DNA from 2 places in the Caldimonas sp. KR1-144 genome. Region 2 is predicted to be linked to the other one. Evidence: riboswitches for the same ligand, from Rfam matches in the RefSeq annotation. Region 2 holds a riboswitch; the other holds the start of a gene.
The links. A riboswitch is a leader RNA that binds a small molecule or an ion and turns the genes downstream of it on or off. The one in region 2 is predicted to bind thiamine pyrophosphate.
Positions count from the first base shown of each region.

Region 1: linked by a shared signal. The riboswitch ahead of ACO2TI_RS00485 (TonB-dependent siderophore receptor) and the one ahead of ACO2TI_RS03715 (thiamine-binding protein) in region 2 are both predicted to bind thiamine pyrophosphate.

Region 1 covers NZ_JBMSEE010000001.1:94,391-101,580, forward strand. Annotated here, with positions in the region: gene ACO2TI_RS00455 (phosphoadenylyl-sulfate reductase) at 1-524, shown strand, start outside; gene cysD (sulfate adenylyltransferase subunit CysD) at 521-1,501, shown strand; gene ACO2TI_RS00465 (sulfate adenylyltransferase subunit 1) at 1,501-2,814, shown strand; gene cobA (uroporphyrinogen-III C-methyltransferase) at 2,811-3,590, shown strand; gene fdxA (ferredoxin FdxA) at 3,666-3,989, shown strand; gene ACO2TI_RS00480 (NAD(P)/FAD-dependent oxidoreductase) at 4,009-5,109, shown strand; TPP riboswitch at 5,210-5,313, shown strand; gene ACO2TI_RS00485 (TonB-dependent siderophore receptor) at 5,393-7,190, shown strand, end outside.
Region 2 covers NZ_JBMSEE010000001.1:750,038-757,227, reverse strand. Annotated here, with positions in the region: gene ACO2TI_RS03735 (LysR substrate-binding domain-containing protein) at 1-94, shown strand, start outside; gene ACO2TI_RS03730 (M48 family metallopeptidase) at 173-685, shown strand; gene ACO2TI_RS03725 (phospholipase D-like domain-containing protein) at 669-1,931, opposite strand; gene ACO2TI_RS03720 (YdeI/OmpD-associated family protein) at 2,026-2,643, shown strand; TPP riboswitch at 2,759-2,863, shown strand; gene ACO2TI_RS03715 (thiamine-binding protein) at 2,936-3,385, shown strand; gene sigJ (RNA polymerase sigma factor SigJ) at 3,641-4,600, shown strand; gene ACO2TI_RS03705 (carboxymuconolactone decarboxylase family protein) at 4,653-5,138, shown strand; gene ACO2TI_RS03700 (MFS transporter) at 5,135-6,529, shown strand; gene ACO2TI_RS03695 (DUF1428 domain-containing protein) at 6,896-7,190, shown strand, end outside.

The DNA of each region.
Region 1 (7,190 bases), 660 kb from region 2:
GCCGCATCGAGCAGCGCTACGGCCTCGCGGTGGAGGTCTACCGCCCCAAGGACAGCGCGGTGATCGAGTTCGTTCAGCGCAACGGCGAGGACGCGATGTTCCGCAGCATCGAGCTGCGCAAGGGCTGCTGCGGCATCCGCAAGCTCGAGCCGCTCGCGCGCATGCTGGCCAATCGCAGCGCCTGGATCACGGGCCTGCGCCGCGAGCAAAGCGACGCACGCGGCGAGGTGCCCTTCGAGGACCGCGACGACGCCGGGCGCGCCAAGTTCAACCCGCTGGCCGACTGGACCTGGGGCGAGGTCTGGCACTACGTGGCCACGCACCAGGTGCCCTACAACCCGCTGCACGACGAGTTCATGCCCAGCATTGGCTGCGCGCCCTGCACGCGCGCGATCGCGGTGGGCGAGCCGTTCCGCGCCGGCCGCTGGTGGTGGGAAGACGAGGCCGCCAAGGAGTGCGGGCTGCACGTCAAGCATGACGAAGAAGACGCGCCCGCCGTGTCACTGATCGGAGACCGCGCATGAATGCGCCCGTGAACCTCGACCGGCTGCTGCCGGAGCTTGACCACCGCCACCTCGACGCGCTCGAGGAAGAGGCCATCTTCATCCTGCGCGAGGTCGCGGCCAGCTTCGAGCGCCCGGCGCTGCTGTTCTCGGGCGGCAAGGATTCCTGCGTCGTGCTGCGCCTGGCCGAGAAGGCGTTCAAGCAGCGCAACGCCGAGGCCTTTGCGGCCGGCGACCTGAACCGCTTCGACGGCACCCTGCCCTTCCCGCTGCTGCACGTCGACACCGGCCACAACTTCCCCGAGGTGATCGAGTTCCGCGACCGGCGCGTTGCCGAGATGGGCGAGCGGCTCGTCGTCGGCCACCTTGAAGACTCGATCAAGCGCGGCACCGTGCGCCTGGCTCACCCGCTCGAATCCCGCAACGGCCACCAGACGGTGACCCTGCTCGAGGCGATCGAGGAGAACCGCTTCGACTGCCTGATCGGCGGCGCGCGGCGCGACGAGGAGAAGGCGCGCGCCAAGGAGCGCATCTTCAGCCACCGCGACTCGTTCGGGCAGTGGCAGCCCAAGGAGCAGCGCCCGGAGCTGTGGACCTTGTTCAACACGCGCATCCGCCCGGGCGAGCACTTCCGCGCCTTCCCCATCAGCAACTGGACCGAGCTCGACGTCTGGCTCTACATCGCGCGCGAGCAGATTCCGCTGCCCGGCCTGTACTACGCGCACGAGCGCCCGGTGATCCGCCGCAAGGGCCTGCTGGTGCCGCTGACCGAAGTGACGCCGCCTGAAGCGGGCGAGACGGTCGAGACGGCGACCGTGCGATTCCGCACCGTCGGCGACATGACCTGCACCTGCCCAGTGGAAAGCGACGCGGCCGACGCCGCCGACATCGTCGCCGAGACGCTCACCGTCACGGTGAGCGAGCGCGGCGCGACGCGCATGGACGATCGCACCTCGGACGCCTCGATGGAGCGCCGCAAGAAGGAAGGCTATTTCTGATGAGTGCCGTGCTCCAGCAAATCGACACCGCGCCGGTCGACACCGGCGCCCAGACGCACCGCGCACTGCGCTTCCTCACCGCCGGCTCGGTCGACGACGGCAAGTCCACGCTGATCGGCCGCCTGCTGTTCGACAGCCGCGCGATCCTGGCCGACCAGCTCGACGCGCTGGAGCGCCGTGCCGCCGGCAGCGCGATCGACCTCTCGCTGCTCACCGACGGCCTCGAGGCCGAGCGCGAGCAAGGCATCACGATCGACGTCGCCTACCGCTACTTCGCAACGCGCCAGCGCAAATTCATCATCGCCGACGCACCGGGCCACGAGCAGTACACGCGCAACATGGTCACCGCCGCGGCCGGCAGCGACGCCGCGGTGGTGCTGGTCGACATCACCAAGCTCGACTGGCGCCAGCAGCCGGTGAAGCTGCTGCCGCAGACGCGCCGCCATGCCCTGCTCGCGCAGCTGCTGCGCGTGCCCAGCATCGTGTTCGCGGTCAACAAGCTCGACGCGATCGACGCCGAAGCGCGCGCCGCGTTCGACGCCGTGCGCGCCTCGCTCGAGGCCTTTGCCGCGCAGGCCGGCATCGAGGTCGCCGGCATCGTGCCGGTCTCCGCGCTGCGCGGCGACAACGTCACGGCCGCCTCGCCGGTGTGGACGTGGTACGCCGGCCCGACGCTGCTGGAGCTGTTGCACGCGTTGCCGGCTGCCGACGAACGCCACGACGGCGCGCTGTCGGTCCCGGTGCAATACGTCGCCAAGATCGGCGACGGCGCCAACCCGAAGCGCATCTTCTGGGGCCGCATCGCGCACGGCCGCGTGCGCGTCGGCGACACCGTGCAGGTCTTCCCCAGCGGCCAGCAGGCCCAGGTGGCCGAGCTGCGCCGCGCCGGCGAGCCGGTCGACGTGGTCGAGGCCGGCCAGTCCGCCGGCCTGGTGCTCGACCGCGAGCTCGACATCTCGCGCGGCGACTGGTTCTCCACGCCTGGCACGCTCGGCTCGACGCAGCGCTTCACCGCCACGCTGGCCTGGCTGGACACCGAAGCCGCGCAGATCGGGCGCAAGTACTGGGTGCGCCACGGCCACCGCTGGGTGCAGGCGCGCATCACCGCGATCGACAGCCGGCGCGACATCCACACGCTCGAAGACCACGAAGCGCACGAACTCGGCGTCAACGAGATCGGCCGCGTGCAGATCGAGACCCAGGCGCCGCTGCCGGTGGAGGCATACCTCGAAAACCGCGTCGGCGGCGCGCTGATCGTGGTCGACCCGGCCAGCAATCGCACGAGCGGCGCGCTGCTCGTGAGCCAGGCATGAAGCTTCACCCCGTCGTCTTCATCGGTGCCGGCCCGGGCGCGGCCGACCTGATCACGCTGCGCGGCGTGCGCCGCCTTGCCGAAGCCGAGGTCGTGCTGTTCGACGCGCTGGCCGACGACGCCTCGCTGCGCGCCTTCGCGCCGCATGCCGAGTGGATCGACGTGGGCAAGCGAGGCTTCTGCGATGCCGTGGGCCAGACGCGCATCAACGCGCTGATCGTCAGGCATGCCCTGGCGGGCCGGCGCGTCGTGCGCCTCAAGGGCGGCGACCCGAGCGTGTTCGGGCGGCTCGAAGAGGAGCTCGAGGCGCTGGCGGCGGCCGGCTTGTCGGCCGAGGTGGTGCCTGGCGTCACCGCGGCGCTGGCGGCAGCGGCGCAATCTCAACGCCCGCTCACGCGCCGCGGGCGCGGCCGCAGCGTCAGCCTGACGACGGCCATGACGCGCGACGGCGAACTGCACGGCTCGCGCAGCGCCGACACCGAGGTGTTCTACATGGCCGGCCGCCAGCTCGCCGCGCTCTCGCGCCGCCTGCAAGCCAGCGGCTGGCCCGTCGACGCGCCGGTGTGCGTGGTCTCGCGCGCCGGCTGCGTCGACGCGCTGACGAGCTCGCACCGCCTCGATATGCTCGCGCAGGCCAGCGTCCTGCACGCCGGCCGCCCGACGGTGGTCACGGTGGGCGTCGGCGCCGCGCCGGTCGCTGCCCGCGCGGCCTCGGTTCCTGATGCAACGCAAGACCCCTCGCCGAGACAGTGCCTTCGGCTCGTCAAGCCGGCGTGACCCCGTAAAATCCCGAAGTTTCGCGCCGATGTCGGCGCTGCTTCATCCACGCGCCACTGAAGTCGCCACCGAGCCATGACCCACGTCGTCACCGAATCCTGCATCCGCTGCAAGTACACCGATTGCGTCGACGTCTGCCCGGTGGATTGCTTCCGTGAAGGGCCGAACTTCCTCACGATCGACCCGGACGAGTGCATCGACTGCGCGGTCTGCATCCCCGAGTGCCCGGTCAACGCGATCGTGCCCGAGGAAGACGTCCCGGGCGACCAGCAGCACATGATCGGGCTCAACGCCGAACTGGCGAAGAAGTGGCCCAGCATCACCAAGCGCAAGCCGGCGCTGCCCGATGCCGACGAGTGGAAAGACAAGACCGGCAAGCTCTCGGAACTGATCCGCTGACGCTTTGCCCCAACGCATGATGGAACCTCAAATCAACGCTGAAGTGGCCAAGACGGCCGTGAGCCACGACGGTCCGATCGAGACCGATGCCGTCATCGTCGGCGCGGGCCCGGTGGGCTTGTTCCAGGTGTTCGAGCTCGGCTTGCTCGAGGTCAAGGCGCACATCATCGACTCGCTCGCCTATCCCGGCGGCCAGTGCATCGAGCTGTATCCGGACAAGCCGATCTACGACATTCCGGCCGTGCCGGTGTGCACCGGCAAGGAGCTCACCGACAACCTGCTCAAGCAGATCGAGCCGTTCGGCGCGACCTTCCACCTCGGCCAGGAAGTGACCGTGGTTCAGAAGCAGGATGACGGCCGCTTCTACGTCGAGACCAGCAAGGGCACGCGCTTTCTGAGCAAGACCATCTTCATCGCCGGCGGCGTGGGCTCGTTCCAGCCGCGCACGCTGAAGGTCGACGGGCTCGAGAAGTTCGACGGCTCGCAGCTGTTCTACCGCGTCAAGAACCCGGCGCAGTTCGCGGGCAAGAACATCGTCATCGTCGGCGGCGGCGATTCGGCGCTCGATTGGGCGCTGAACTTCGCGCAGGACGGCCCCAACAAGGCCGAGAGCGTGATCCTCGTGCATCGCCGCGACGGCTTCCGCGCCGCGCCCGCCAGCGTGGCCAAGATGAAGGAGCTGTGCGACGCCTACGAGATGCAGTTCATCGTCGGCCAGGTCACCGGCTACGAGGAGCAGGACGGCAAGCTCACCGGCGCCAAGGTCACCGGCGGCGACGGCGTCACGCGCGTCGTGCCGCTGGACATGCTGCTGGTGTTCTTCGGCCTGAGCCCCAAGCTCGGTCCGATCGCCGAGTGGAGCCTGAACATCGAGCGCAAGCAGCTCGTCGTCGACACCGAGAAGTTCGAGACCAACATCCCGGGCATCTTCGCGGTGGGCGACATCAACACCTATCCGGGCAAGAAGAAGCTGATCCTGTCGGGCTTCCACGAGGCCGCGCTCGCCGCGTTCGGCGCCGCGCCGTACATCTTCCCCGAGAAGCGCATCCACCTGCAGTACACGACCACCAGCCCGAAGCTGCACAAGGTGCTGGGCGTCGAGACGCCGGTGTTCGACTGAGCACGGCGCGCCTCGCGCATCGGATGGACCGGCCCGCCTCGTGCGGGCCGTTTGCATTCATCGCTGCGCCATAATCGCTGTGCGACGCGCATTGGGCGCGTCGCCTCGCTAGGGGTGTTGGGCCGTCGTCGACGGCCCGACTGAGAGAGTCCCTTTGAACCTGACTGAGGTAATCCTCGCGCAGGGAAGCGTCATGGCCACGAAGCCGAAGGCACGCCGTTCAGGCAGTCTTGCCCTCGGACCGTTCGCTGCAGCGCCCACCTGCCATCGAACGGATCCGACGATGGCATCTCGATCTCGCTTTCATTTCCCGTTGACCCGACGCCGCGTGCCCGCGGCCTGCGCGCTGTTGTGCGTCGCTCTCGCTGCGCAGGCACAGACCGCCGACACGGCGCCGACGACGACGCTGCCGACCGTGAGCGTGCGCGCCCAGGGCAGCCTGCCTGCATCCGACATCGCCGGCTTCGGCGACGTGCCCGTCGCGCGACTGCCGATCGCCGTCACCAGCGTCGGCCAGGCCGAGCTCAAAGACCGCGGCTCCAACGACCTGCGCGACCTCACGCGCCTCGACGCCAGCGTCTCCGACGCCTACAACAGCGTGGGCTACTGGAGCCAGCTGACGGTGCGCGGCTACGTGATCGACCTGCGCAGCAACCTGCGCCGAGACGGTCTGCCGATCAGCGGCGAGACGGTGCTGATGCTCGACAACAAGAGCCGCGTCGAGCTGCTCAAGGGCATCAGCGGCATGCAGTCGGGCGTCAGCGCGCCGGGCGGCCTGGTCAACCTGGTCGTCAAGCGCCCCGATGCCGATGTGCGCGCCGCGAGCCTCGAGCTGCGCGGCGCCGGCAACGTGATGGGCACGGTCGACTGGTCGACGCGCTTCGGCAACGAACGCAGCTTCGGCCTGCGCGTCAATGCGACCGCCGAGCGGCTCGATCCCGAGCTGCACGATGCGCGCGGCCGTCGCCACCTGCTCGCCGTGGCCGGCGACTGGCGCATCTCGCCCGACACGCTGCTCGAGGCCGAACTCGAGACCACGCATCAGAGCCAACCCAGCCAGCCGGGCTTCAGCCTGCTCGGCGACCGCGTGCCGAGCGCGAAGTCGATCGATCCGCGGCTCAACCTGAACAACCAGCCGTGGAGCCTGCCGGTCGTGTGGGATGCCGACACCGCGAGCCTGCGCTGGCAGCAGCGCCTGGCGGGCGAGTGGCGCGCGCAGGCGCAGTTCGTGACGCAGCGCCTGAAGGACGACGACCGCGTCGCGTTCCCGTTCGGTTGCAGCGCCGAGGGCAACTTCGACCGCTACTGCAGCGACGGCAGCTTCGACTTCTACGACTACCGCAGCGAGAACGAGCGGCGCCGCAACGACGCGTGGGACCTGAACCTCGCCGGCCGCCTTGCCACCGCCGCGCTGAACCACCAGCTGCGCTTCGGCGTGCAGGGACTGCGCTATGAGGCGCGATTCCAGAAGCAGGCGTTCAATTTCGTGAACGAGCCGGGCCGCATCGACGGCTCCGCCGTCACGACACCCCAGCCGCTGGCCGACGACGACAGCACCAACCGCGACGAGCGCCGCACCGAGTTCTACGCCAACGACGCGATCCAGCTCGGCGCCGGCGTCGGCCTGTGGCTTGGCGTTCGCCATACGCGGCTCGAGCGACAGAGCGTCACCACCTCGGGCACCGAGCCGACCGACTACGACGACAGCTTCACGACACCGTGGATCGCGGCGAGCTGGCAGCTCAGCGAGCCGCTGATGGCCTATGCGAGCTGGGGCCAGGGCGTGGAGTCCGATGTGGCGCCGAACCGCCCGGGCGTGTACGGCAATGCCGGCCAGCCGCTGCCTGCGGCCAAGAGCCGCCAAAGCGAGATCGGACTGAAGTTCGAGCAGCAGGACCTGCGCTGGGCGCTCGCAGCCTTTGACATCCGGCGCCCGGTCTACGGCGACCTGGGCGAGTGCGCGGACGCCGATCCCAGCGATTGCAGACGCGGCCTCGACGGTGCCGCACGCCATCGAGGCATCGAAGCCAGCGCCGAGAAGCGCTTCGGCGCGTGGACGCTCGCAGGCAGCGCGATGTGGC
Region 2 (7,190 bases):
GCTGCGCACGCGGGTGTTCATCGAGTGGCTGAAGCAGGAACTCTCGGCGACGCTGCAGCCGCTGCCGCCGGCGGCTCGCCAACCTTCTGCTTGAGGTTGATCTGCGACCATCGGTCCTCGCAAGCCTTGACCTGCACCCGATGCCCACGATGTCGACCCCACCTGCTCCTCGATGAGCACGCCGCCCCCGTTGAAGTACCTGGCGGGCTACCCGCCCGAGCTGCTGGCGCGCGTTCGCGAGCTGATCGACCAGGGCGGCCTGGCGCAGAACCTGGAGCGTCGCTATCCCGAGCGCCATGCCGTGCTCAGCGACGGTGCGCTGTACGACTACGTCTCGGCGCTCAAGAGCCGCTACATGCGCAATGCCGGGCCGCTGGCGAAAGTGCTCTACGACAACCGGCTGCAGCTCGTGCACAAGGCCCTGGGCACGCACACCACCGTCTCGCGCGTGCAGGGCGGCCATCTCAAGAGCAAGCGCGAGATCCGCATCGCCAGCCTGTTCCAGCAGGCACCCGCCGCGTTTCTCAGGATGATCGTCGTGCACGAGCTGGCGCACCTGAAGGAGCGCGAGCACGGGAAGGCGTTCTATGCGCTGTGCGAGCACATGGAGCCCGCGTACCACCAGGTCGAGTTCGACGTGCGGGTGTGGCTGACCTTGCGCGAGGCGTCTACAGCAACTCGTTGAGCAGGTAGAAGGCGTTGTCCTTCAGCTTGTGCACCCAGCCGCGGCGCTGCCACGCCTCGAGCTCGATCTCCTCGGCGCGCTGGACATACCTTTCGAAGACGGCATCGAGCCGCTCGGCCAGGCCCTGGTCCAGGATGGACAGGCTGATCTCGTCGTTGGTCTCGAAGCTGCGGTCGTCGAAGTTGCTCGAGCCGATGGCGCTCCAGACGCCGTCGACGGTCATGATCTTCTGGTGCAGCAGCGTGTGCGGATACTCGAAGAGGCGCACGCCGTTCTTCAGCAGCTTCTCGAAGTTTCGATGCCCGGCGTGCTGGACCATCGGGTTGTCAGAGCCGCTGGTAGACGGCATCAGGACGCGCACGTCGACACCGCGCCTGACGGCCGCGCCGAAGGCATCGATGGCATCGGGCTCGGGAATGAAGTACGGGTTCTGGATCCAGATGCGCTTGCGCGCCACGCAGATGGCCGTGTGATGGAGGATCTTCACCGTCGGGGCCGAGTTCTCCGGCTTGGCGAATACCGCGTGGATGAGCACATCGCCCGCCGGCTCGAGCTTGGGGAAGACGTCGTCACCCAGGAACAGCTCGCCGGTCTCGCCGGCCCAGTTCTCGCTGAAAGCGCCTTGCAGGCTGTGCACGATGGGCCCGTGAAGCTGCACGCTGACGTCGGAGAAATGCTGGTGGTCCTCGGCATCGCCGAGCCAGCTGTCGACGATGCAGTGCCCGCCGACGAAGGCCTCGCGCCCGTCGATCACCACGATCTTGCGGTGGTCGCGGTCGTTCAGCACGCCGATGTTGCGAAACGAGCGCTCGTGAAAGAACTTCAGGTGGCAGCCGGCCTCGCGCATCTGCCGCACGACATCCTTGCCCACCCCCTTCGAGCCTTGCGCATCGAGCAGCACGCGCACCTGCAAGCCGGCGCGCGCGCGTTCGATCAGCGCGCCGGCCAGGCGCCGCCCGAGCTGGCCGTCTTTCCAGAGGAAGGTCTCGAAATGCACGGACCGGCGGGCCGCGCCGATGCGCGCGAGCAGCACCTCGAAGAACGCCCCGTTCTCGAGCACCTCGACCCGATTGCCGCCGACCGCCGTGCCCAGTGTCAGGCCCGCGAGGCTGGGCATCAGTTCATCGATGCGAGCGTCGCTGTCGATGCGCAGGGCAGGGTCACGGTGACGGCGGATCGACCAGATGACGACGACCTGCAGCACGACCACCGCAAACAGCAAGCCTCCCCACACCCAGCTGATCATGGCGCCACCTCCGGTGCGAGTCCGACGGGAAAGGTCGGGCCGGATGATCATGCCTCAGGCCCGCGCCGGTCGACCCTGCGGCACACTCGCTGCGATGCCCGCCGCCAAATCCGCCATCCAAGCCGAAGCCGCCCCGATCTTGTTCAAGAGCGCCAGGGCTTTCGAGACCTGGCTGAAGAAGCATCACGCCACCTCCAACGGCCTGTGGCTCAAGATCGCCAAGCGCGGCGCCGCTGAACCCAGCGTCACCTACCCCGAGGCGGTGGAGATCGCGCTCTGCTGGGGCTGGATCGACGGCCAGAAGAAGGGTCTCGACGACCAGTACTTTCTCCAGCGCTTCACGCCGCGGCGCGCGCGCAGCATCTGGTCGAAGGTCAACGTCGACAAGGTCGCGGCGCTCATCGAGGCGGGCCGCATGCGGCCGCCGGGCTACGCGCAGATCGAGGCCGCCAAGGCCGACGGACGCTGGGCCCGCGCCTACGACGGAGCGCGCACGTCCGCGGTGCCCGATGACCTGCTGGCGGCGCTGGAAGCCGAGCCGAAGGCCAAGGCCTTCTTTGCCACGATCAACGCGACCAATCGCTATGCGGTGCTGTGGCGCATACAGACGGCCGCCAAGGCCGAGACGCGTGCCCGGCGCATTGCCCAGCTGGTGGCAATGCTCTCGCGCGGCGAGACCATCCACATCTTCAAGCCCCGTGCCAAGGCGTGACCGCGAGGTTCGCGCGGTCTGCTTGCGAGCCGTGAGTTGAGGTTGGGCTGGCGCGGCTCAGGGTTTCCCTAGAATCGCGGCCGCCACGCCGGCAGCCAACGGGCTTGCCGACGCGGTCATCCGCTGGGGGTGTTGGCAGGCCGCAAGGCGCGCCGACTGAGAGAGTCCCTTTGAACCTGATTGAGGTAATCCTCGCGCAGGGAAGCACGTTCATCGGCCCGCCGGCTTTCTCTTTCTCGCACCGGCATGGCGGCCCGAACGCTTGCCGACCTGCCATCTGCATGAGTTGCACATGGCACATCCGTCTTTCTCCCGTTTGAGCCGTTCCCGGCTTTCGGCCCTGTGGCTGTCGACGCTGGCCTGCGGCGCGGCCTCGGCGCAACCGACGCCACAGCCGGCAGCATCCGCCGCAGCCACCACTGCGGCCACTGCGGCGCCGAGCCGGCACATGATTGCCGAGATCCAGGTCGTTCCCCGGCCGTCCGGCACGGCGGACGACCGCTACAAGCACGTCGACGCCGCCATCGCCGTCATCCAGGCCTGCGGCCTGCGCTACGAGGTGCACGGCATGGGCACCGTCGTGGAAGGTCCGCCCGAGAAGATCTGGCCGCTGCTGCAAGCCGTGCACCAGGCCACGCTCGAGGCCGGCGCCGAGCGAACGTTGAGCATCATCAAGGTCTCCAGCGGGGCCGGGACGGGCGGGCCGTCTGTCGATGAACTGGTGCGCAAGTTCAGGAGGTGAGGGGATTCCGGTGCGCCGTGGGGCGCGCTGGGATTGCGCTTCAGACTGATCTCAGTCACTCCTCATCGAGTCGACGAGGGACAGGAGCCGGCCAGGACCGGCCGCTGGGGACGGGCCGCTCCCTGCCCCTGCGAACTGCATGTTGTTCGGTGAATGGGCTTCCGTCATGCCATACCACCGACTTGCATCTGTGGGCCATGGGCATGTCACAAACCGGTCCGCCTGCTCGTCAGGCACCACACTCTCTTTGCCGACATGACACATTTGGACGATTGTTCCCAGAGTCGCGGTGCTGCGGATCGAGCACGGCGGTTCGATCTCGAGCACGCACGAAGGTTGCGGGCGCTTGCCTACCGCATGCTCGGTTCGCGGGCCGAGGCAGAGGACATCGTGCAGGAGGCCTGGCTGCGTTGGGCTGAGGTCGACGAGAGCACGGTGGTCAGCGAAGGCGCCTACCTGTCGCGGGTTGTCACCCATCTTTGCCTAGACCGGCTGCGCTCGGCCGCGGTGCAGCGTGAACAGTACATCGGCGTCTGGCTGCCCGACCCCTTGCTGGACGACGTGGCCGCCGTCGATGAGACACCTGGGCCCGAGCAGCAGGCGGAGTTCGCACAGGACGTGTCGGTGGCGTTCTTGCTCGCCCTGGAGCGGCTGTCGCCACTGGAGCGGGCGGCCTTTCTGCTCCACGACGTGTTCGATCTGGGCTATGACGAGATCGCCCGCCACCTCGATCGCAGCGAAACGGCTTGCCGCCAACTGATCAGCCGGGCGCGCAAGCGTGTCAAGGCCGACTATGCGCGTCACGAAGTCGCCGAAGAGGAGCGGCAGCGCCTGTTCCATGCATTTGCCGACGCGGTGCGCAGCCGCGACGTAAGCGCGCTGGCCCAGGTGCTGGCGCAAGACGCCGTTCTGCTGGCTGACGGCGGCGGCAGGGTGACCGCCGTGCCGCGTCCGCTGCATGGCCGAGCACAGGTGGCCCAGGCCTTCATCGGCTTTGCCCGATTGACCACCAGCAGAGGCTGGCGCCTCGAGCCGGCGCGGGTGAACGGCTTCCCCGGCTGCCTGCTGTTCGACGACCTCGACGGCGGCCGGCTGGTGCAGACCATCGCCCTCGCGCCTTCGTCTACAGAGCCCGGGCACATCGGCGCCATTTACGTACAGCGCAACCCTGACAAGCTCGGGCATGTCACAAACCGGGACAGGGGTCCGTCTTGACGGTGTGCGCGGCGCGGTGCCGGGCACATCGTTCTCAAGCAAGGAACTGCCCATGACCCCGACCGACCTGCAAGCCCACCTGGATCCCGGCGCCATCGCCCCCGAGCTGTTCAAGAAGTACCTGGACTTCGCCCTGGCCTCCACACTGGACGAGGGACTGGCCCTGCTGGTGGACATCCGCGCCTCGCAGCTCAACGGCTGCGCGTTCTGCCTGGACATGCATGTCAAGCAGGCTCGTATCGCCGGGGAACGCGAGCTGCGCCTGCACCATGTGGCGGTCTGGCGCGAATCGCCGCTCTTCAGCCCCAGGGAGCGCGCCGCACTGGACTGGACGGAGCAGCTCACCCGACTGGGCACCGAAGGCGTGAGCGATGCCGACTATCGCCAGGTACGCGAGCACTTCGACGACACAGCCCTGGTGGAACTGACGTTCCGCGTGATTTCCATCAACGGCTGGAACCGCCTGAACATCGCCTTTCGCCGGGTGCCGGGTTCGCTGGACCGCGCGTACGGTCTGGACAAGGCGGGCCTGCAGTGATCGCGGACGCACGCTGGCGCGACCTCTTCGCTGGGCCGCTGGCACTGCGCATGGCGGTACTTGCCAGCGGCATCGCCCTGCACTCAGTGAGCCTCTACATTACGGCCAGCATGCTGCCCACGGTGGTGGAAGACATCGGTGGCCTGCCGCTCTACGCGTGGAACACCACAGTGTTCGTGATTGCGGCCATCCTGGGCGCCGCGGTGGCGGTGCCGGTGCTGCAACGGGTCGGGCCACGCTGGGCCTACGTATCCGCCAGCGCGGTTTTCGCGGCCGGCAGCGCGCTGTGCACGCTGGCTCCCACCATGCCGGCAATGCTGCCGGGGCGCCTGCTCCAGGGGCTCGGGGGCGGCTTGTGGCTGGCGCTGCCCTACGTGCTGGTGCGTCAAGTCTTGCCGGCGCCTCTGTGGTCGCGCGCACTGGCGCTGTTCTCCGGCATGTGGGGCGTGGCCACCCTGCTCGGGCCGGCCGTGGGCGGCGCGCTGGCTCAATACGCCAGCTGGCGCCTCGCGTTCGGTGCCTTGGTTCCCCTCGCGCTGTTGCTGGCCCTGAGCGCCACTGTGGCGTTGCGGGGTGTGAAGGCCGAAGCCGCTACGACGGCGTCTCCAGTGCTTCAACTCGCCCTGCTGGCGGCGGCCGTTCTGGCCGCGTCGAGCAGCACCGTCGCCGACTCCACCCTGGCCGGCGCGCTGGGTCTGGTAGTCGCGCTGGGGATGCTGCTGGCGATCGGCGGGCACGATCGAATCGCAGTCGCCCGCCTGTTGCCGAGCGCGGCCTATGTGCGCTCCAGCCCGCTCGGGCGGCTATACGCGGTGTCGGCGCTGATGGCCATCACGGTTACCTGTTCCGAAGTCTTCATCCCGCTGTTTCTGCAGCGCAACCAGGGCCACTCACCGCTGGCAGCCGGCTACATCGCCGCGACAGCGTCCGCGGGCTGGACGATCGGCGCCTTGTGCAGCGCATCGATGGCTCCCGGACCGGCCCATCGCTTCGTTCGGTTCTCACCATGGCTGTGCGCGTTGGCGATGGCTCTGCTGTGCACTGCAATGGCGGAAACGAGCGCGTCACCGTCGTTCGGTTCCACGCTGGGCATTGCGCTCGCGCTTGTCGCGCTGGGTCTGGGCGTGGGCTTGGCCTGGCCACCTCTGGCCAGCAGCATCATGACCGCTGCACCGCCAGCCGAGGCAGACCTGGCGTCTGGCGCCATCATGACCGTGCAGTTGATTGCCACCACGATGAGTACGGCTGCGGGCGGCTACCTGATCGGGTTGACGGCGCCGGCCGACGCACCAGACCTTGCGGCACCGGCGGCTTGGCTGTTCGGCCTGCTGGCGCTGGCCCCGGTGGCTGCTGCGGTGCTATGGCCACGCCACAAGGCCAGCGGCGCGTAGGCTTGAGTGTGCTGACTCAGATGCGGCTGCATCTCAGCAGTGCCAGCATGCACGGGCGGCAGCTGAAGGGAAATCAGAGAGGTGAACCAAGTGTCGCCGATGGGTCGAAAGCGGCCCGTCGGTTCTGGGGTTTGGACTTCCGCTTGAAGCCGAACTGAGGCGGTCGACCGGGGAATGTCGGCTGCCCAGCTTCGGCCAGAAGCGAAGGTTGTCGAAAGGCCGTGCTCGGGCGAGCCAGTGCCGCCGCCGGACGCGAGCCCGCGCACCGGGTGGCCAATGTCGAATCGGCATGCTTCCGTTCGTCATCATGGTGCGAGGCGCCCTCAAGCGGGTGCGTCGGCCGGTCAACCCAACAGGAGTCAAGGCATGTCCTACATCGACGGTTTCGTGATCGCGGTTCCAACCGCCAACAAGCAGAAGTTCATCGAGCACGCGCGTCATTTCGACCCACTGTTCATCGAGTTGGGCGCGATCCGTGTGATCGAGGGATGGGGCGACGATGTGCCCGACGGAAAAGTCACCGATTTCCGTCGCGCGGTGCAGGCCACGGCCGAGGAAACGGTGGCCTTCGCGTGGGTCGAATGGCCCGACAAGGCCACGCGCGATGCCGCCATGAAGAAGATGGTGGAAGACCCGCGCATGGACCCGTCCACACCCGGCA